DNA from 4 places in the Rahnella sp. PD4 genome. Region 3 is predicted to be linked to each of the others. Evidence: predicted binding sites of a transcription regulator. Region 3 holds the regulator's gene; each other region holds the start of a gene.
What was found. The regulator PhoB, encoded in region 3, activates phosphate uptake and scavenging genes when phosphate is short. The targets are predictions, from matches to a motif close to CTGTCATAAAACTGNCNNAT.
Positions count from the first base shown of each region.

Region 1: a site for PhoB is predicted at 1,945-1,964, ahead of ugpB (sn-glycerol-3-phosphate ABC transporter substrate-binding protein UgpB). Genes of this name have one in related genera too.
Region 2: a site for PhoB is predicted at 3,417-3,436, ahead of phoA (alkaline phosphatase). Genes of this name have one in related genera too.
Region 4: a site for PhoB is predicted at 2,964-2,983, ahead of pitA (inorganic phosphate transporter PitA). Genes of this name have one in related genera too.

Region 1 is NZ_JBLZQF010000012.1:39,929-45,010, reverse strand. Features, by position in the region: gene ACOZIO_RS22075 (PLP-dependent aminotransferase family protein) at 1-635, shown strand, start outside; gene ACOZIO_RS22070 (hypothetical protein) at 695-1,774, opposite strand; gene ugpB (sn-glycerol-3-phosphate ABC transporter substrate-binding protein UgpB) at 2,080-3,393, shown strand; gene ugpA (sn-glycerol-3-phosphate ABC transporter permease UgpA) at 3,534-4,421, shown strand; gene ugpE (sn-glycerol-3-phosphate ABC transporter permease UgpE) at 4,418-5,082, shown strand, end outside.
Region 2 is NZ_JBLZQF010000001.1:101,209-106,290, forward strand. Features, by position in the region: gene ACOZIO_RS00450 (HlyD family secretion protein) at 1-269, opposite strand, end outside; gene ACOZIO_RS00455 (cation diffusion facilitator family transporter) at 531-1,442, shown strand; gene phoA (alkaline phosphatase) at 1,911-3,335, opposite strand; gene ACOZIO_RS00465 (L,D-transpeptidase family protein) at 3,564-4,484, opposite strand; gene ACOZIO_RS00470 (DHA2 family efflux MFS transporter permease subunit) at 4,746-5,082, opposite strand, start outside.
Region 3 is NZ_JBLZQF010000003.1:515,430-520,511, reverse strand. Features, by position in the region: gene phoR (phosphate regulon sensor histidine kinase PhoR) at 1-1,225, opposite strand, end outside; gene phoB (phosphate response regulator transcription factor PhoB) at 1,248-1,937, opposite strand; gene sbcD (exonuclease subunit SbcD) at 2,165-3,403, shown strand; gene sbcC (exonuclease subunit SbcC) at 3,400-5,082, shown strand, end outside.
Region 4 is NZ_JBLZQF010000005.1:136,828-141,909, reverse strand. Features, by position in the region: gene uspA (universal stress protein UspA) at 177-617, opposite strand; gene uspB (universal stress protein UspB) at 955-1,290, shown strand; gene pitA (inorganic phosphate transporter PitA) at 1,387-2,892, opposite strand; gene ACOZIO_RS14635 (NAD(P)/FAD-dependent oxidoreductase) at 3,203-4,426, shown strand; gene ACOZIO_RS14630 (hypothetical protein) at 4,909-5,082, opposite strand, start outside.

The sequences.
Region 1 (5,082 bases), on a different contig from region 3:
CCCGTCGCGAACAGCTGGTAAAACTGGCGGCACAGCACGAATTTCTGATTGTGGAAGATGACCCGTACGGCGAACTGCGTTTCACTGAAGAACGCCAGCCGACGCTTTTCGAGCTGTCGAAGGCGCTGTACGGTAACGCGGATAACATCATCTACACTTCGACATTTTCTAAAATCCTGGCACCGGGCCTGCGTCTGGGCTGGGTCATTATGCCCGACTGGCTACTGCACAAAGTTGCCATCATCAAGCAGGCGGCGGATCTGCATGCCAGCGCGTTGTCGCAGACGATTGCCGAATATTATCTCGGCCTGGGCCGTCTGCCGAAGCAGATCGAAACCATCCGTACGGCCTATAAAAAGAAATGTCAGGTTATGGCCGAACTGCTGGAACGCGAACTGGGAGACGTACTGACGTTTGAATATCCGAAAGGCGGCATGTTCCTGTGGGCACGCTTCCGCGAACCGCGTAATTGTGCTGACTGGATGAAAAAGACGCTGGCGCAGGGTGTGGTATTTGTACCGGGCGAATTCTTCTATGCCGATAACCCGGATCACTCGACGTTCCGTTTGTCGTTCGCTACCGCGACTGAAGAGCAAATGCATGAGGCGGTTGCCCGCCTCAAACGCGCATTGTAATTTTCCTTCGCTTGTCTGTCAGCAGGTACCTTTTTGTGCCCGGTACCTGCCGGCAGGCATTACATGTCGGATGGATAAACTTTACACGGTTTTATATTTTTCGTTCCCTTTTTCCCGCCATTTAACAGCACTTCTTCCGCGTCAAAAAATTCCTGAATATGATCGCTAATGACCGGACAGGCAGCAACACCCTGGAGCAGGGCACCATGCTGCTTTAGCCAGAATAAAATGCGCACAAAACTGGCCGCATTCGGGCGGTAATGGCCGCTTTTACAAGTAATCCCGACCAAAATTCCATTATTTACCGCTATTTCACCGGCAGCCTGTACTGGCGCGCCGCTCAGGAAGCTCGAGTGGTGGAAAATATCCACCCTATGATCGTTAGCGTAAAGGCTATTATTGGGCGCCATCACAAATATGGCCCATCCCTCGCCAGCAGTATTGGTGCTCATATTACCCGTGTGAAACCGTTCACCGCGTGAATTATAAATGATGCCATTGTTGATATAAATTTTTTTATCTTCACGCTGTGCGCTGTCTAAATAAGTGACGCCCATTTGCAGTCTGCGTAGTAATTCTTCTCCCTTTTTATTATCAAACATATCCGGAATATAAAATTCACGCAGCCAGTCCAAAAAACTCAATGGGCTTGAGGACGTCTTCCAGATTGATAACGGGTCTTTACTATAAGCAATGGCCCTTGCTAAAGGAAAATGGCCGGGTATTAATGCTTCCTGCCAGTAATCTTGATGTAAACGGTGATGTGTTTTGCCCGTTATTCCCACCACAAAAGGTTTTACTGCCGCCCTGACTTTAGCCCAACCCCGAAGTCCGTGGCCTGAGCTATCGCCGGTCACGAGTTGAAGAGTGAGGGCCTTAGCGCGTTTAAGAGCCTGATCATGAAGTATCATGACCGCCGCAGCGCGATGGTTTGCAGGCTTACGGTGATAATATTTCTGACAGGCATCACAAATCATTAGCAGCAGATTGGCTTCTAAATCGGGCGTTTCTAACGTAATGATTTTGTAATGTTGTAAGAGCGTATCAATATGAGCCAGATAAACATTGGCCCTTCTGTGAAACAATCCCAGATTGGATTGCTTTTTAAATTCCTCTATCGTCCATATTTTATCTGGCATATGTTCTTATCTTCCATTTTTCTTAATTTCACCTTGTATTTGTATGTTATTTAAGGGGTTGTAAATGAGGTGGGTGGTAGATTTTTCTGAGTGCATGATAATTTTAGTGGCTGTTCAAGTCGAATTCATTATGAATTAAGCAATGCCCTACAAAGCTTTATTTAACATCGCTGTCATATTACTGTCATTGATTTTATGTTTTTCTGTCATTTTTCCATGTCATGTTAGCTCCCGAATAAAAACGTTTCTTAATATCCATTATTTCTCTGCACTTGTTCTACACCAGCAGAATTCAGGAGACAGGCATGTTCATCAACCTCAAAAAAACGGTCATTGGCACCGCGCTGGCGCTGGCTTTCAGCGCCAATGCTTTTGCTGTGACAGAAATTCCTTTCTGGCACTCTATGGATGGCGAGTTAGGCAAAGAAGTGAACTCGCTGGCCGACCGTTTTAACCAGACGCACCCTGATGTCAAAATTGTGCCTGTCTATAAAGGCAAATACGACGAAAGCCTGGCGGCTGGGATTGCAGCGTACCGAACCGGTAATGCGCCTGCGATTCTGCAGGTTTACGAAGTGGGCACCGCGACCATGATGGCCAGCAAAGCCATCAAACCGGTTTACGAAGTGTTCAGTGATGCAGGGATTAAAGAAGACGTTTCCCAGTTTGTGCCGACTGTTTCGGGTTATTACTCCGATTCCAAAGGCCGCCTGCTGTCCCAGCCTTTCAACAGCTCCACGCCGGTGCTGTATTACAACAAAGACGCTTTTAAGAAAGCCGGTCTTAATCCGGATCAGCCGCCAAAAACCTGGCAGGATATGGCGGTGTACACCGAGAAATTACGTGAAGCTGGCATGAAATGTGGCTACGCCAGTGGCTGGCAGGGTTGGATCCAAATCGAGAACTTCAGCGCCTGGCATGGTCTGCCGATCGCTACCAAAAATAATGGCTTCGATGGCACGGATGCTGTTTTGGAATTCAACAAACCAGAGCAAATCAAACATATTCAGATGCTGGAAGACATGAACAAAAAAGGTGATTTCACCTATTTTGGTCGTAAGGATGAATCCACCGCCAAGTTCTATAACGGCGATTGCGCAATGACCACCGCCTCTTCCGGTTCCCTGGCTGACATCCGTCAGTATTCTAAATTCAGCTATGGCGTAGGCATGATGCCTTACGACGCAGACATCAAAGGCGCCCCACAAAACGCCATCATCGGTGGTGCAAGCCTGTGGGTAATGAACGGCAAAGACAAAAATACCTACAAAGGCGTTGCCGAATTCCTGCAATTCCTGACCACACCTGAAATTGCTGCCGAATGGCATCAGAAAACCGGTTATCTGCCGGTGACCACCGCCGCGTATGAACTGACCAAAAAAGAGGGCTTCTACGACAAGAACCCGGGTTCTGACGTTGCTACCCGCCAGATGCTGAACAAGCCGCCATTGCCGTTCACCAAGGGTCTGCGTCTGGGCAACATGCCTCAGATCCGCACCATCGTGGATGAAGAACTGGAAAGCGTATGGAGTGGTAAGAAAACTGCCAAAGAAGCATTAGATACTGCGGTACAGCGCGGGAATTTGTTACTCCGTCGCTTCGAAGCTTCTACTAAGTAATCCAGTTTTGCTCCCTCCCCAGCGAAGGGGAGGGTTGGTGGGGTATTAAAGACAGCTTAGTCGTTTGCAAAACCCTCTCCCAACCTCCCCTTCGCAGGGGGAGGAGCTAAACCCGCCATCGCATCAACGAGTACACCATCATGAGTTCACACCGTCCCGGTTTTGGTTGCAGCTGGCTGCCCTACGCGCTGGTATTGCCACAGCTGCTGATCACCGCGATATTTTTCCTGTGGCCTGCAGGTCAGGCGCTGTGGTATTCGGTTCAGACGCTGGATCCGTTCGGCTTATCCAGTACGTTTGCCGGTCTGACTAACTTCATACAGCTGTTTCAGGACCCGTACTATCTCGATTCGTTTTATACCACGTTGAAATTCAGCTTTATGGTGGCGTTTATCGGGCTGGCCGTTTCGCTGTTTTTCGCGGCGCTGGTCGATCACGTTGTACGCGGCAGCCGGATTTATCAGACGCTGATGATCCTGCCATACGCCGTTGCGCCTGCCGTGGCCGCCGTATTGTGGATGTTCCTGTTCAGCCCCGGCCTCGGTCTGATCACCCATTTCTTAGGCTCGATGGGCTATAACTGGAACCACGCGCAAAACAGCGGTCAGGCGATGTTTCTGGTGGTGCTGGCATCGGTCTGGAAGCAAATCAGTTACAACTTCCTGTTCTTCCTGGCGGCATTGCAGTCGATCCCCAAATCTCTGGTGGAGGCGGCGGCTATCGATGGTGCGGGTCCGGTTCGCCGGTTCTTCCATTTGGTGTTGCCGCTGATTTCGCCGGTCAGTTTCTTCCTGCTGGTGGTCAATCTGGTCTACGCCTTCTTTGATACCTTCCCGGTGATTGATGCCGCGACGGCCGGTGGCCCGGTACAGGCGACAACTACCCTGATTTACAAAGTGTATCGCGAAGGTTTCTCCGGTCTGGACTTGTCCAGTTCTGCCGCGCAGTCCGTGATTCTGATGTTGCTGGTTTGCGGCCTGACGTTCATTCAGTTCCGCTTTGTCGAGCGTAAGGTGCGTTACCAATGATTGAAAACCGCAGAGGGCTGGATATTTTCAGCCACATCATGCTGCTGCTCGGCGTGCTGGTGATCCTCTTTCCGCTGTATGTCGCGTTTGTGGCGGCATCTCTGGATAACAAACAAATTTTTGACGTGCCGATGACGCTGATCCCAGGCACGCATTTATGGGAAAACATCAGCATCATCTGGACGCAGGGCGCGGGCAACAGCAGTCCGGCATTCGGGCGGATGCTGTTCAACAGCTTCATCATGGCGATGGTGATCACCATCGGTAAGATTTCGGTATCCATGTTGTCGGCCTACGCGATTGTCTATTTTCGTTTTCCGCTGCGTAATCTGTTCTTCTGGCTGATTTTTATGACGCTGATGTTGCCGGTGGAAGTGCGTATTTTCCCGACCGTGCAGGTGATCGCCAATCTGCATATGCTCGACAGCTACACCGGACTGACGTTGCCGATGATGGCGTCTGCGACCGCGACCTTCCTGTTCCGTCAGTTCTTTATGACCTTGCCGGATGAGCTGCTGGAAGCGGCGCGTATCGACGGTGCTGGCGCGATGCGCTTCTTCTGGGACATCGTTTTGCCGCTGTCAAAAACCAACCTTGCAGCGCTGTTCGTCATCACCTTCATCTATGGCTGGAACCAGTATTTATGGCCGATCCTGATCAC
Region 2 (5,082 bases), on a different contig from region 3:
AAGGCATCATCAGTACTGACCTGATCTTTTGTCATCAGCCACCAGACCAGTGCCACAACCACCATGATGACCACGACAATCCCGAGGATGATTAGCGGCTTCTTGCCGGGGCCTTTACGCTTTTCATCGTTATCCTGCTTGCCGTCATCAGGTTTTTTCTGGTCTTTGGGTGCTTGCGTGTGACCTTCTCCAGATTTTACCTGGCTGGAATCGAGTTCAGTGTTTGCGTCATCGGACGCGGAAGGCTGTGCTTTGTTATCGTTTGTCATAGTGCTCTTCTGATTATTGGCGGCCGCGCGCCTGAACAAAGAAATCTTGTCTTAAGCTAGAACGTATTGATGTAAATGCAAGTAAATCCATGTCAATTAACCTTAGTGAAGGCACAAAGATCCAAACCATAGGGAACGTCTTAAAAGTGGGAAATGGGTTATAATGCCGGGCTGGCATTGGTTTTTTAAAATAAGTAGTTCTCTGCTTCAGGAAATTCGTGTGAAAGATTCCCAACAACAACTGCTCCTGTGGGGCAAACCATGACCCGTCCTGCACCGTCTTATAAAGGGCTGACACGTATTGCCTCGCTGGTGTCGCTGTGTGTCGCATTAATCCTGGTTTGCGTCAAAGTTTGGGCATGGGCCGCCACCGGCTCGATTGCGCTGCTGACTTCTGCGGCTGACGGTCTGGTGGATGTGCTGGCCTCAATGGTGACGCTGATTGGTGTGCGTTATGCCGGACGTCCGGCCGATAAAGGCCATCGTTACGGACACGGCAAAGCCGAAGCTGTGGCGGCGTTTGTGCAGGCGCTGTTACTGGGTGGCGCGGGGCTGGTGCTCGGCGGGGAATCCATCGGGCGGATCATCAATCCCGAACCGCTGGCGCAACTCGGTCTGGGCATCTGGGTGATTATCGGCAGTTCCCTGGCCGCGACCGGCCTGGTGCTGATGCAAACCTATGTGGTGAAACGCACCGGTTCAACGGCCATCGCTGCAGACCGTGCGCACTACATCACAGATGTGGCTGTGAATATCGCTGTATTACTGGCGCTGATTTTCGAACGTTACTTTGGCTGGACGCGTTCCGACTCCATCGGCGCGCTGTTGATTTCCTTCTACATGCTCTGGAACGCGCGTGGTATGGCGGCCGATGCCTTAACTCAGTTGCTGGACAGGGAGCTGAGTGCTGACGATCGTAAACGCGTTAAAGCGGCAGTATTAAGTGTGGAAGGTGTGCGTGGCGTGCATGACATCCGCACCCGCAACGGCGGTGACCGTGTGTTTGTCGAGTTCCACCTTGAGGTGGATGGCAATCTGACGGTGGATATCGGACACGATATTGGTGATGCTGCTGAAATGGCGGTCAGTAAATTATTCAAGTCAGCGGATGTGACAGCGCATCTGGAGCCGGACGGGATTGATGACGACAGACTGGATAATATCCTGAGCTGATTGCTTCAAATTCAAGGTCGTGGGCGTCGGCCCACACCGACCAGAGACCCGGTAACGCGCGGGCCTCTGGACTCCGCGCTTTTTAACTGCGCGCTGCCGCTGGAGGCTATGTTTCAGATAGGTGTGTGATAGCCGCAAAATCCCGCCGCTGCGCGGTGCCCTTCGTTCGGGTTACAACCCGCGCAAACAGATGCGCGGTTTTCCACCTCTCCCTCCGGCGGTATTTTGGAACCGGGTGATACCTGAAACATAGCCAGCGAGCAGAAGCGCTTGTTGAAAAAGCGAAGGGAGATCCAAGAGGGAAAAGCACTTTTCCCTCTTGGGCGGTTTCGGCGCAGCGCGTTAAGTGAGCCTCGCACGTAAGAAACCGAAAGTTTCTCGATCAGGCGTTCAGTGCAACTGAGAAACCAAAACTTACCCAATCCGGTTTCGAAGGGTTCCAAAGGGACATCTCCCTTTGAAAAACTATCACTTAATCGCCATGGCATCCCGCATCGTATAGAACAAATCCGTCTGGTCGGTCAGACCGACCACATTCGCTGCATGCGGCCCGAACGCGGCGATACGCAGTTGTGTCCCGGTGTGCCCCTGTGAATCCTCTTCTGAGTTGCCGTAACTGATAGTCATCGGCGCACCGTCTTTGGTGGTCAGTGTTTGCGTCAGGCCGGGCGCTTTGGCATCGGTTTCGATAATCTGGCTGGAATGGGCATGATCGGCGGTGACGATAACCAGCGTGTTGCCGTCCTGTCGGGCGAACGCCAGCGCTTTTTGCACCGCTTCATCCAGATCCACTGTTTCCCCGAACTGGCCGCATGGATTAGCGGCGTGATCTTGTTTATCAATCGATGCGCCTTCAACCTGCAGGAAGAAACCGTTCTGATTCGTTTTCAGCAAGTCGATGGCTTTTTCAGTCATAACGGCCAGCGTCGGGATGTCTGCGGTGCGCTGCGGATTGGCTTCACAGGTAACAGCCGGTTTATCAATGTTGCCGTGATAAGTGGCCTTCGGACCCTGCCAGCGTACCGGCATGTTGCCCTCGGAGAACAGGCCAAGAACCGGTTTCTTCTGGTCTGCCTGCGTGACAGCACTGAGCTGCTCCGCGTTTTCCACCCACACGTAACCCTGTGCCAGTGCCTGATCTTTCAGGGATTTACCCTGGAACTCACCGGCTTTAGCCAACTGGCTGAAAGATTTTCTGCCGCCGCCCAGCGTGACGTCTGCGCGGGTTTGCAATAACTGTTCGGTGATCGAACCACGTCCGCCGTTTTCCAGCCCGTTGCTGGCACATTTTTCCGCCGTTTCTTCCGGACCGTAGCACTTACGTGAGGTTACGTGGGCGATTTGCGCAGCCGGGGTTGCATCCTGCAATTCGGCAGTGGAGACGTTGCCGGTGGCCTTGCCTGCGGCTTTGGCGATCTCAAGAATAGTCTGGTGATCTTTACCGTTAACATCTACACCAATCGCGCCGTTATAGCTTTTAACACCTGTCGCCCAGGCGGTGGCGGATGCTGCAGAATCGGTCACGTAACTCGGTTTCTGCGTTTTCTTATCCAGAGAATAATGGGTGTACTGACCGGTCAGCGGCAGGGCATCGATACCTTTAAAATAGCCGCCGGCGCCTTCTGCATAGTTGCGGGCGGAGGTGATTTCAGAATCCCCCATACCGTCGCCAATCAGTAAAATCACGTTTTTCACCGTTTTGTCTGAAAGTGACGCTTTCAGCGCGGCGGTCTGGTCACCGCTCAGGCGACGCGCGCCACCCGGTTCTGTCAGCACACCTTTTGCTGCGCGGTCAGTCAGCGAGTCAGTTTCAGTGGCGAGGACAGTGGCAGAGGTGGAAAGCAGCAGGGCGGCAGTCACGGCGCGGGCCACAAGAGATACGGATTGTTGCATTGTCAAAACTCCTTTTCATAAACCATCGGAAATAAAAATACACATATAGATATTTTTTGTTACCGAAAGGTTAAGTCAGAGTTGTGACATTTTAATGACAGTGATGGAGAGGATGTTGCTTTACTCCTTCCCTTCGCAGGGGAGGGAGTTATCCGTAGTCTCCTTTTGCGTTTGCAAAAAAAAAGCCCCGATGAACGGAGCTTTTTCACTAAAACGTCAGGGACGCAATTAATTAACCTGAACCGGCATCCCTGAACGCATCTCAATAGCGCGCTGAACCACAGTCTGGTTGACCGCAGGATCCATCGATACGCTGCTTGCGTTACCGGTCAGAGTGATTGGCAGCGGCTGCTGGGAATCAAACTCTTCCTGGTTAGAGGACAGCGGGTTATGGATCTCAATATAACGTTTACCGTCCGGCTCAACGGTGGCTTTCACCGGCTCGTTGATAAACTGAACGCGGGTGCCTTGCGGAACGTTGTCGAACAGCCATTTGATGTCGGCATCACGCAAACGTACACAACCGTGGCTCACGCGCAGACCGATACCGAAGTTGGCGTTGGTGCCGTGAACTGCATACAGACGGCCAACATACAGTGCGTACAGCCCCATCGGGTTGTCCGGGCCAGCAGGGAAGACGGCGGGCAGGAATTCACCACGGGAAGCATATTCTTCATGCATTTTCGCCGTCGGGGTCCAGGTCGGGCCAGCTTTTTTACGCTGAACCGTAGTCACCCAGTTCATCGGGGTGTCTTTGCCCAGTTCACCGATACCGATTGGCAGCACGACCACAGTATTGGTGCCTTTCGGGTAGTAATACAGACGCATTTCAGCACTGTTGATCACGATGCCTTCATGCGGGGTATCAGGCAGGATTAATTGCTGAGGGATAGTCAGCACGGTGCCCGGGGTTGGCAGATAAGGATCAACGCCAGGGTTAGCTTCGAGCATATTGCTCAAACCCATCTGGTATTGCGCTGCAAAATGTTCCAGCGGCAGGCTGCTGCCCTGCGGAACGGTAACTGTGATGTTTTCACCGACCAGACGACCATTATTGGCCGGAAGAGGGTAGACCACAGCAAAAGACGCCTGGCTATATGCAGCAACTGCCAAAACCAGGGTAAGGATTGCGCGAATGCTCATTTTCATATTTTCGTTGGTCGTTAATGCCACACTGGCAGTTGTCAGGATGTTAATTCCCCCCGATCCGATCGTAACCGGCCGGAGGAATAGTGTACTTGCACATAGCACTTGAAAGGGACACGGTATGTGTAACGAATCGCATTTCAGGGCCGCTAATTATAAGGATTTATTTCAAACAGGCCAAAGCTTTCTCATCTTGTTCGAAAAGTTCCCTGCCACAACCGCATTTTTTGCGGCAGCCTGCACATTTTCTTCACATTCCTGACTTTATTTACGGCAAAACGGCACCATGACCAGCGCGGCAACAAACATCCACGCCATGACCTGAAAGATGTCGTTGAACGCCAGTGTCAGGGATTGCGCCGCGACTTTCGCGCCAAATATCCCTTTTGCCATCAGCAATGCCTGAGCGGTGTCCGGCGTCAGGTAGACAATTTTTTGCGCCAGCGAATCTATCATCTCCTGCGCATGATCCCCATAGTGTCCCAGCGATTCGCCGAAACGTGCAGCGTGCACGCGGGTCCAGTCCTGCAGCCAGGTATTCACCGTGGCAATACCAATCGCGCCGCCGAGATTACGCATCAGATTAAACAGCCCTGAGGCG
Region 3 (5,082 bases):
TCATGACTTCAAGTTTGGTGTGGTGATGGCTGAGCGCATGTTTGACGATCGCCAGCCCGAGTCCGCTGCCGCCGGTCTGCCGCGAGCGGGCCTTATCGACCCGGTAAAAACGTTCGGTCAGGCGCGGGAGGTGCTGCGGCGCAATGCCCGGTCCGTTATCACTGATCTGGAATTGCGCGCCATGCGGCGTTTGCTGCCAGCTGACTTCAATCCGCGTCCCGGCAGGCGTGTGGTTGACGGCGTTATACACCAGATTCGATACCGCACTGCGCAACTGATCTTCATTACCAAAGACGTTCAGTTTGTCATTAATGCGAAACACCACCTCATGCCGGCCGTTGCTTAACGTTTGCACCTCACGTTCGAGCATACCGAGCATCACCGGAATATCGACTTTCTCATGCAAATCAATATTCGCTGAAGCTTCGATTTTCGACAGCGTCAGCAACTGCTTCACCAGCCCGTCCATTCGCCGCGTCTGTTCCTGCATGGTATCCAGTGCTTTGGTGCGGAAAGGTTCTTCCAGTTTGGCGTCTTCCATCATTTCCAGATATCCCTGCAATACGGTCAGCGGGGTTCTCAGCTCATGACTGACGTTAGCAAAGAAGTTACGCCGGGCACCTTCAAGCTGACGCATCTGTGTGACATCGCGTGCCACCATCAGCAGTTGCCCTTCTGAATAAGGCATAACGCGAAACTCGACGTAATGCTCGTTATTGAGTTGCAGATTCAGCGCCCGACTGAAATCGCGGGTCTGGATCCACAGCCGGAATTCCGGATAACGCAGCAGGTTGAAGATATGTTGCCCGTTATCTTCCGGCCAGCGGAAACCGAGCAGATCCTGCGCCAGCCCGTTACACCAGAAAATATTGCCTTCTTCCGTGGTCAGCACCACGGCATCGGGCAGCGATTCAGCACCGCTGCGAAAACGTTTGATCAACTGACCTAATTCGCGACGCCGACGCCGGTTGCGCATCTGCATCTGGTTAAGCCCGTAGAACAGCGGCTCCCAGCTCCAGCGGCCGTTCGGCGGCGTAATACTGCGGTCAAGCCACAGCCAGTGAGAGAGTTTAAGCTGGTTGTAATAATTCCAGCCCAGTGCCGCAACCAGCGACACAAACAGGAGCCAGCCGAAATGACCGACGAAAATACCGAGAATTAACGCTGGCAGACAAAAGAGAAAAAATTCGCCGGCCAATCGTTTCCATGACAAACGTTCTAGCACACAGATTCTCCGCTGTGAGGACTCAATAACGCGTTGAAAAACGGTATCCGGTACCACGAACAGTCTGGATCATTCTGTCATGTCCGCTGGTTTCCAACGCCTTACGCAAACGACGAATATGCACGTCTACGGTGCGATCTTCCACATAAACGTTAGTGCCCCAGACGTTATTGAGCAACTGTTCCCGGCTATAAACACGTTCAGAATGCGTCATAAAGAAGTGTAATAACTTAAATTCTGTCGGCCCCATATCAAGCGCCTGTTCGTTGGCCATCACCCGGTGAGACGAGGGATCCAGGCTTAAACCCTGCATGTCGATCACTTCTTCCACCGCCATTGGCGAGATGCGACGCATCACCGCTTTAATGCGGGCAACCAGCTCTTTCGGGGAAAACGGTTTGGTGATGTAATCATCGGCACCGACTTCGAGGCCACGCACCCGATCTTCTTCTTCACCGCGTGCGGTCAACATCATTACCGGAATTTCGCGGGTCAGCGCCTCACGTTTAAGATGCTTAATAAACTGAATACCGGAACCGCCAGGTAACATCCAGTCGAGCAGGATAAGTTCAGGGTAAGGTTCAACAAGCTGCCCAATCGCTGAATCAAAATCCTCAGCTTCTACGGCCTGATAGCCATTTTGTTCCAGTACAAAACACACCATTTCACGGATTGGAGCTTCGTCTTCAACCACCAATATACGTCTAGCCATCGTAGGTCCTGCCAATAGGTTAGCGATCTTTTATTTGATTGCGGGCGCCATTATGCGTCAGTTTTGTGACAGATTTATGAATGAAAAGAATGGTTCATTACAGTCAAATATGACAGATAATTAGCGGCCATCTCGCTGAAATTGGACTGATTTATCGGGGACATCTCCCCCCGCCGACGTTTATACTTTGCCCCATTGTCGTCATCCAGGGTTCATACAGGAGTCTCATGCGCCTGATCCACACGTCAGACTGGCATCTTGGCCAGTACTTTTTCACCAAAAGCCGTGCAGCCGAACATCAGGCATTTCTGCGCTGGCTGACCGGTCAGGTGCAGCAACATCAGGTCGACGCCGTGATTGTCGCGGGTGATATTTTCGATACCGGATCACCGCCCAGTTATGCCCGCGAATTGTATAACCGCTTCGTGGTGGAATTACAACAAACCGGCTGTCAGCTGGTGGTACTGGCTGGCAACCACGATTCCGTCGCAACACTTAATGAATCACGCGAGCTACTTTCCTGCCTGAATACGCGGGTGATTGCCACTGTCGGCGAAAATCTGTCTGAACAGATTTTGGTGCTCAGTCAGCGTGACGGAAAACCGGGCGCGGTACTGTGTGCCATCCCGTTTTTACTCCCGCGTGATCTGCTGGCCAGTCAGGCCGGTCAGTCCGGCAGCGACAAACAACTGGCATTGCAGGAAGCCATCGCCGCACATTATGACGCGCTCTGGCAGGCCGCGCAGGCCAGGCGTGATGAACTTGGCATACCGCTGCCCGTTATTGCAACCGGCCATCTGACCACCGTTGGCGTCAGTACTTCTGATTCCGTGCGTGACATCTATATAGGCACACTTGACGCCTTCCCCGCGCAGGCGTTCCCGCCGGTTGATTATGTGGCGCTTGGCCATATTCACCGCGCACAGTGCGTCGCAAAAACTCACCACATCCGTTACAGCGGTTCGCCAATTGCCCTGAGCTTTGACGAACTGAGCAAAGCCAAAAGTGTGTATCTGCTCGATTTCGACGGGGCAACGCTCAGTGCCATCGACACGCTGGAAATTCCTGTTTTCCAGCCCATGCAGATACTCAAAGGCTCGCTGGCGGAAATTGAAAAGCAACTGGCGCAGTTCGAAGGCGGCGATGCACAAAAACCCGTCTGGCTTGATATCGAAGTCGCCACGCAGGATTATCTCAGCGATATTCAGCGGCGTATTCAGGCGCTGACTGCGGATTTGCCGGTGGAAGTTGTCCTGTTGCGCCGCAGCAAAGAACAGCGCATCAGCAGCATTGAGCAGCAGGAAAAAGAGACCCTCAGTGAACTGAGCGTCAGCGACGTCTTTGAACGGCGGCTGGCGCTGGAGCCGGACCCTGATGCCCCCCGTCAGGCGCGGATGCGCACTCTTTTTGCTCAGGTTGTTGAGCAGGTCACGCACGGTCAGAATGCAGAGGACAGCGCACAATGAAAATTCTCAGCCTGCGTTTAAAAAACCTGAACTCGCTGGAAGGCGAATGGAAAATTGATTTCACTGCCGAGCCGTTCGCCAGCAACGGATTATTCGCGATCACCGGCCCGACCGGTGCAGGGAAAACCACCCTGCTTGATGCCATTTGTCTGGCGCTTTATCATCAGACGCCACGTCTGAACATCACACCAAGCCAGAACGAACTGATGACCCGCCACACCGCCGAATCGCTGGCTGAGGTGGAGTTTGAAGTTAAAGGCGTAGCTTACCGCGCATTCTGGAGCCAGCGTCGTGCTAAAAATTCGCCGGATGGCAACTTGCAGGCACCGAAAGTCGAGCTGGCGTTACTGGCCGGCGGCAAAATTCTGGCCGATAAAGTGCGCGACAAACTCGACGCCATCGCCACACTGACCGGGCTGGATTTCGGCCGTTTCACCAAATCCATGATGCTGTCTCAGGGGCAGTTCGCCGCGTTTCTGAATGCTGATGCCAACGACCGCGCCGAATTGCTGGAAGAACTGACCGGCACCGAAATTTACGGACGGCTGTCTCAGCGCGTCTTTGAGCAACATAAAGAAGCGCGCATCGTACTCGACGGTCTGCATCAGCGCATGTCCGGCATCGAACTGCTCAGCGAAGAACAACGCCAGACGCTGGAGGCACAGCATGCTGAACTGAACGCACAGGAAAACAGCCTCAGCCAACAGGCGCAGCAACGCCTGCGGGATCTGAACTGGCTGCAACAATGGCAACAGGTGCAGCAAAAACTTCAGCAATCTCAGTTGCAGCTGGCTGCCGCTGAGCAGGAAAATCTGGCCGCCGCGCCGCAGTTACAACAGCTGGCACGCAGTGAACCGGCGGAAAAACTGCGTCCGTTACTCAATGACCGTCAGCGTTGTCAGGAAGAGTCACAACGCCTTCAGCAGCATCTGACGCAACTGATACAGCAACAGGAACAGCAGATCGCGCAGATGGCGCCGCTGAACCAGGCAGCAGAACAGGCGCAAACTGCACGTCAGAAGCAGGCCGAAGAACAGCGCCGGATGCAAACGCTGATCGAAGAAAAAATCCTGCCGCTGGACGGTGAAATCGCTCAGTGGCACAAATCACTGGCAGAAACACAGCGGGCGGTCAGTGAATCGCAGAAACAGGCCGCTGACCAGAACACAACACTGCGGCAAATAACGGCAGAACGACAAAAACTGGATGAAGAAAACCGCCAGCATCAAACCCGGCAGACCGCACTGACCGAAGCCCTTAACGCCGCACAGCAGCGTCAGGCAGCTCTGGAAAAACAGCATCCGCTGGCAGCCTTACAGAAACGGCAAACAGAACTGATGCAACTCCGGCCGGTGCGACAACAGCTTTTTTCGCTCGCGCAACTTTTCCCGCAGCTTAACCAGCGCGTGCAGCAACAAAACCAAGATTTTGCGCAGTATCAGGTACAACTGGCTGAGGAAGAGCAGCGCCTGGATAAGATCCGCCTGCAATGTCAGACACAACTTGAACATCTCAACGACGTAAAAACGCTGCATAAACAGGAAATGCTGATCGTCAGCCTCGAAGCTGAACGCGCGAATTTGCAAAGCGGTAAAGCCTGCCCGTTGTGCGGCTCGACCTCGCATCCGGCGGTTGAACACTATCAGGAGATCAAACCTTCTGAAACCGCACAGCGCGTC
Region 4 (5,082 bases), on a different contig from region 3:
TGAATATTCTTCATAATTAACAGAGGGATGTGATTTATATATTGATAATCACCTATTCTGTATATACAGATTAATCCTTTGTTCAGGAATCGACCCGTATTCTCCAGGCAAAAAGACAAAAAAAGCCCGCAGGTGAAAACCAGCGGGCTTGTTTACAATATTAACAGCAACGCCTCTTACGCTTCTTCTTCCTCATCGCGCAATGGCACGATCAGCATGTCGATATGAACGGTGTTAATCAACTGGCGTGCTGAGGACATCAGCTTGCTCCAGAAATCCTGATGATGGCCGCACAGCACTAAGTCCACGCCATATTTGTTGATGGCATCTACCAGCACCTGCGCCAGATCACCGCTGCCGCTGAGGGTCTCCGAAATCGGATAGCCGGCATTTTGCGACAGTTCGTTCAACGCGTGATGGGTTTCTTCGGAAATACGTTTCTGCATGTCGCCCAGGTTAACGTCGATAAGACCCGTATACAGGTCTGAATAGTTCACATCAACGTGGATCAGGGACACTTTGGCGTTATACGGGCGCGCCATGGAAACGGCTTTCTCGACCAGAACTTTGCTCTCCGGCGACAGGTCCACAGCAATAAGTATGTGTTTGTAAGCCATAAGAAAACTCCTTCCATAAGTCGGTTAATAGCAATATCAGCGTCATGCGGATGTCATGACGTCAGTATAGCGCCAAAATGGTTAAATAAATCAAGCATACAGATCCCATTTCCTTATCTGAGAATCCATAGATATAAATAATATGAACAGTTTCGGATTCGTTTCCTACACTCAATAATGCAGGCGTCTCCTGCTTTGGCAATCTTCTGTGGTACGAAAAGAGGGCGGGCGAAGGTAGCCCGGGGGTGTGAAATTGCGGAAAGGCAGGGCGAAACGCCGGGTGTGTGCCAGCATGACGGGCGCATTGCGCGGTGTCAGTTCGCCTTGAGGGGGAATCATGATCAGTCCCGTTGCGCTGTTTTGGGCTTTATGTTTTGTATGTGTAGTGAATATGCTGCGCTATTACTCTTCTTTGCGCGCATTGCTGGTGGTTCTGCGGGGGTGCGATCCGCTGTTGTATCAGTACGTCGATGGCGGAGGGTTTTTTACGGCTCACGGTCAGCCTGGCAAGCAAATAAGGTTGGTACGCTATATTTATGCTCAGCGCTACGTTGAACATCACGATCCTGAGTTTATTCGCCGTTGTGAGCGGGTTCGCGGTCAGTTTATCCTGACTACGGCACTGGTCGGTTTAATATTAATCAGTATGTTAGCGATGCTGATCTGGTATTAGAAACTGAAAGAAACGTGAGGGAGGATGAGTGAATAAGGAAACAAAAAAGGCGACCTGCTGAGCAAGGTCGCCTTTTTACTGCCTGTCAGACAAGCATCAGATCAGCTTCAGGGCAATCCAGTACAGGACACCGGAAAGCACAATCGACACCGGCAGGGTTAATATCCACGCCATCGCGATGTTTTTCACGGTTTTCGACTGCACACCGCCGCCATCGACAATCATGGTGCCCGCGACGGCAGACGACAACACATGCGTGGTGGAAACTGGCATGCCGGTGTAGCTGGCTACGCCGATGGACACTGCCGCAGTAAGCTGTGCTGACAGCCCCTGTGCGTAAGTCATGCCTTTCTTACCAATCTTCTCACCGATGGTGGTCGCAACACGTTTCCAGCCAATCATGGTACCCAGTGCCAGCGCCAGCGCTACCGCGATAATGATCCAGATAGGTGCATATTCGACGGTTTGCAGAATGTCGGTTTTCAGCTCGCCGAGGAAGCGTTTATCTGCGGCGGAAGTTTCCGGCAGCTTCGCCACTTTATCCGCAGTATCAGAAACACACATCAGCAGGCGACGCATATGGCTGCGTTCGTCCGGTGACAGGTCGCTATAAGATTGCAGATTAGTCAGCAGGCTTTGCGCACGACCAATGGCGTCAAGTGCGTGGCTGCTGTCGCAGTGGAACACTTTGGGCTCGTCAGTCGGTGCGATATTAACATCAGGTGCAGGCACTATCGGTGTCAGTGCTACCACATGCGGTACGGCATCAGCATGTTGCTGATAATACTGTCCGAGGTGGGTCACGGCGTCGCGGGTACGGGTAATGTCGTAACCGGTTGCACTCATGTTCAGCACAAAACCCGCCGGAGCCACACCAATCAGAACCAGCATGATCAGGCCAATACCTTTCTGACCATCATTAGCGCCATGAGAGAAACTCACGCCGATAGCCGACAGGATCAGGCCGATACGTGTCCAGAATGGCGGCTTTTTCTTGCCATCTTTCTTTTCCCGTTCAGCAGGGGTCAGGTGGATACGTGCATGTTTCTTGTTGCCACTCCAGTAACGGCGCAGCAGGAAAATCATGGTACCTGCCATAATCATCCCGACCAGCGGGGAGACGATCAGTGAGGCAAAAATACCGATCATTTTGGGGATGTTTAACGCATCGACCACAGAGGTGTGAGTCATTAATGCATTGGTCAGCCCTACGCCAATGATGGCGCCGATCAGGGTATGGGAACTGGACGCCGGCAGGCCGAAATACCAGGTGCCAAGGTTCCAGATGATCGCCGCCAGTAACATAGAAAACACCATGGCAAGGCCATGAGCAGAACCCACGTTGAGCAGCAAATCAGTTGGCAGTAAATGAACGATGGCATAAGCCACACTCAAACCACCGAGCAGGACGCCAAAGAAGTTAAATACCCCTGCCATCACGACCGCTAATTGCGAACGCATTGCCCGGGTATAGATGACGGTTGCCACTGCGTTGGCCGTATCATGGAAGCCGTTAATGGCTTCATAGAACAGAACAAACAGTAACGCGAGAATCAATAACGAACCGGTATGAATATCCAATCCGGCAAATAGATGCAGCATAATTGTTACGCCAGTTAGTGGTCATGAACGCCGCGCATTATCTGCGAGAACAGGGGGAGGGGAAAAGGAAAATATGACATTTTTTTGACTAAAAACAGTCCAATATCTACCCTGGATTTGGTTAAGTTTTTATTTATCAAAAAGTTATTCCTCCTTTGGTGATTGAAACATTTACTTACGACGTTCAGGAAACGGTCTGTTGGCTGGTTTAACAGGCGCCTGTCCCTTACAATCCGCGGCTCAACGCCCCGGTAAACAGGGCGAACCTTATGTAAAACGTAGTTGAATTTCCGTAAAAGAGAGGCCGAAAGTGGAACAGGTTGATGTGGTAGTCATTGGTGCAGGTGCGGCAGGCATGTTCTGCGCGGCGCAGGCCGGACAAGGTGGCTGCCGGGTTCTGCTGCTGGATAACGGCAAAAAAACCGGACGCAAAATTTTGATGTCAGGCGGCGGACGCTGCAATTTCACCAACCTTTATGCTGAACCCGCTGCCTATCTTTCCGAAAATCCGCATTTTTGTAAATCCGCGCTGGCGCGTTACACCCAGTGGGATTTCATCGATATGGTCAACCGTTACGGCATCGCCTGGCACGAGAAAACCCTCGGGCAGTTGTTCTGCGACGACTCGGCACAGCAAATCGTCAGCATGCTCGATAAAGAATGCGGGCTGGGCAATGTCGATGTACGCCTGCGCAGCGAGATTTCCGATGTGCAGAAAACCGAAAATGGCTTTGTCATCAAGGTGAATGGCTCCACTGTAAGCACTCACTCACTTGTTATTGCCAGCGGCGGGCTTTCCATGCCGGGGCTGGGCGCGACACCCTTCGGTTACCGTCTGGCGGAACAGTTTGGCCTGAAAGTGCTGCCGACCCGCGCCGGTCTGGTGCCGTTTACCCTGCACAAACCGCTGCTCGATCATTTGCAGACGCTTTCCGGCGTGTCAGTGCCTGCGGTTCTGACTGCGCAAGACGGCACGGTTTTCCGTGAAAGCATTCTTTTCACCCATCGTGGCATGTCCGGTCCGGCAGTTTTACAGCTTTCGAGCTACTGGCAGCCGGGTGAGTTTGTGAGCGTTAACTTACTTCCTGATGTTGATCTGGCGGCGTTTCTGAATACGCAGCGTCAGGAACACCCGAATCAGAGCCTGAAAAATACGCTGGCGATGCAACTGCCGAAACGTCTGGTGGAGTGCCTGCAAACGCTGGGTCAGTTGCCGGACGTCACGCTGAAACAGCTGAATGTGCCGCAGCAGGCGGAACTGGTTGAACAACTGCAAAACTGGCAGGTTCAGCCCAACGGCACCGAAGGTTACCGCACGGCAGAAGTGACGCTTGGCGGCGTCGATACCAAAGAGTTGTCGTCCAAAACCATGGCCGCCGCTAAGGTGCCGGGCTTGTATTTTATCGGTGAAGTAGTGGATGTCACCGGCTGGCTGGGTGGATATAACTTCCAGTGGGCGTGGAGTTCGGCGTGGGCCTGTGCGCAGGATCTGGTGGTGTTTTGCAATAATAAAAATGGTGATCTGAATAAATAGTTGGTGATCTCACCTGCATTTGAGACATTAAAGTTCGTGATCCAGAGCACCTCGACAAAAAATCTAATTTTGATGTCAAACAGGAAAATCTCCCCCCTCAAAAGCAGAAAAACACGACATAGGGTAGTGGTCGCCACTGACCGACAGATCCTATGTCGTGTTTAGCGAGCGGTTCACGCCGGTGAGCAAGGCCGCTGGGTTGCATAAGCAGGCTAGCGGCTTGCCGCGTTTATCTGTCCAGATGTTTTAATGCCACCTGTGGGCGGTATTGTTTTTATTACGGGATAATCACAGCGGGTTTGTGAGGTTGGGCAGTCTACGCGTAAAACCCAATAATACGAACCACAAGAAACCCCGCCACCCTTTCTGAGGTAGCGGGGTCAGCTAAAACGTACTTTTAGGATACGGTCACTTTGAACTCATAGTCTCCTGTCGTGAACGGCAGCCTGACTGGCGTTTTGGAGTCCCCCGGTAACACCTTCTCAGGACAAAAAACCTTTCAAATTTTCCAGCATATTGGTCATCATGCCGAAGGCCATATTTACGCTGTGAATGCTGTAATACAGCGTAATATCATTGCGCATCAGGTAGGTTTCAAAACGCTTATCTGCCAGCACCGCCTGAACTTCCAGACTGCGATCGCGGAAATGTCGGCA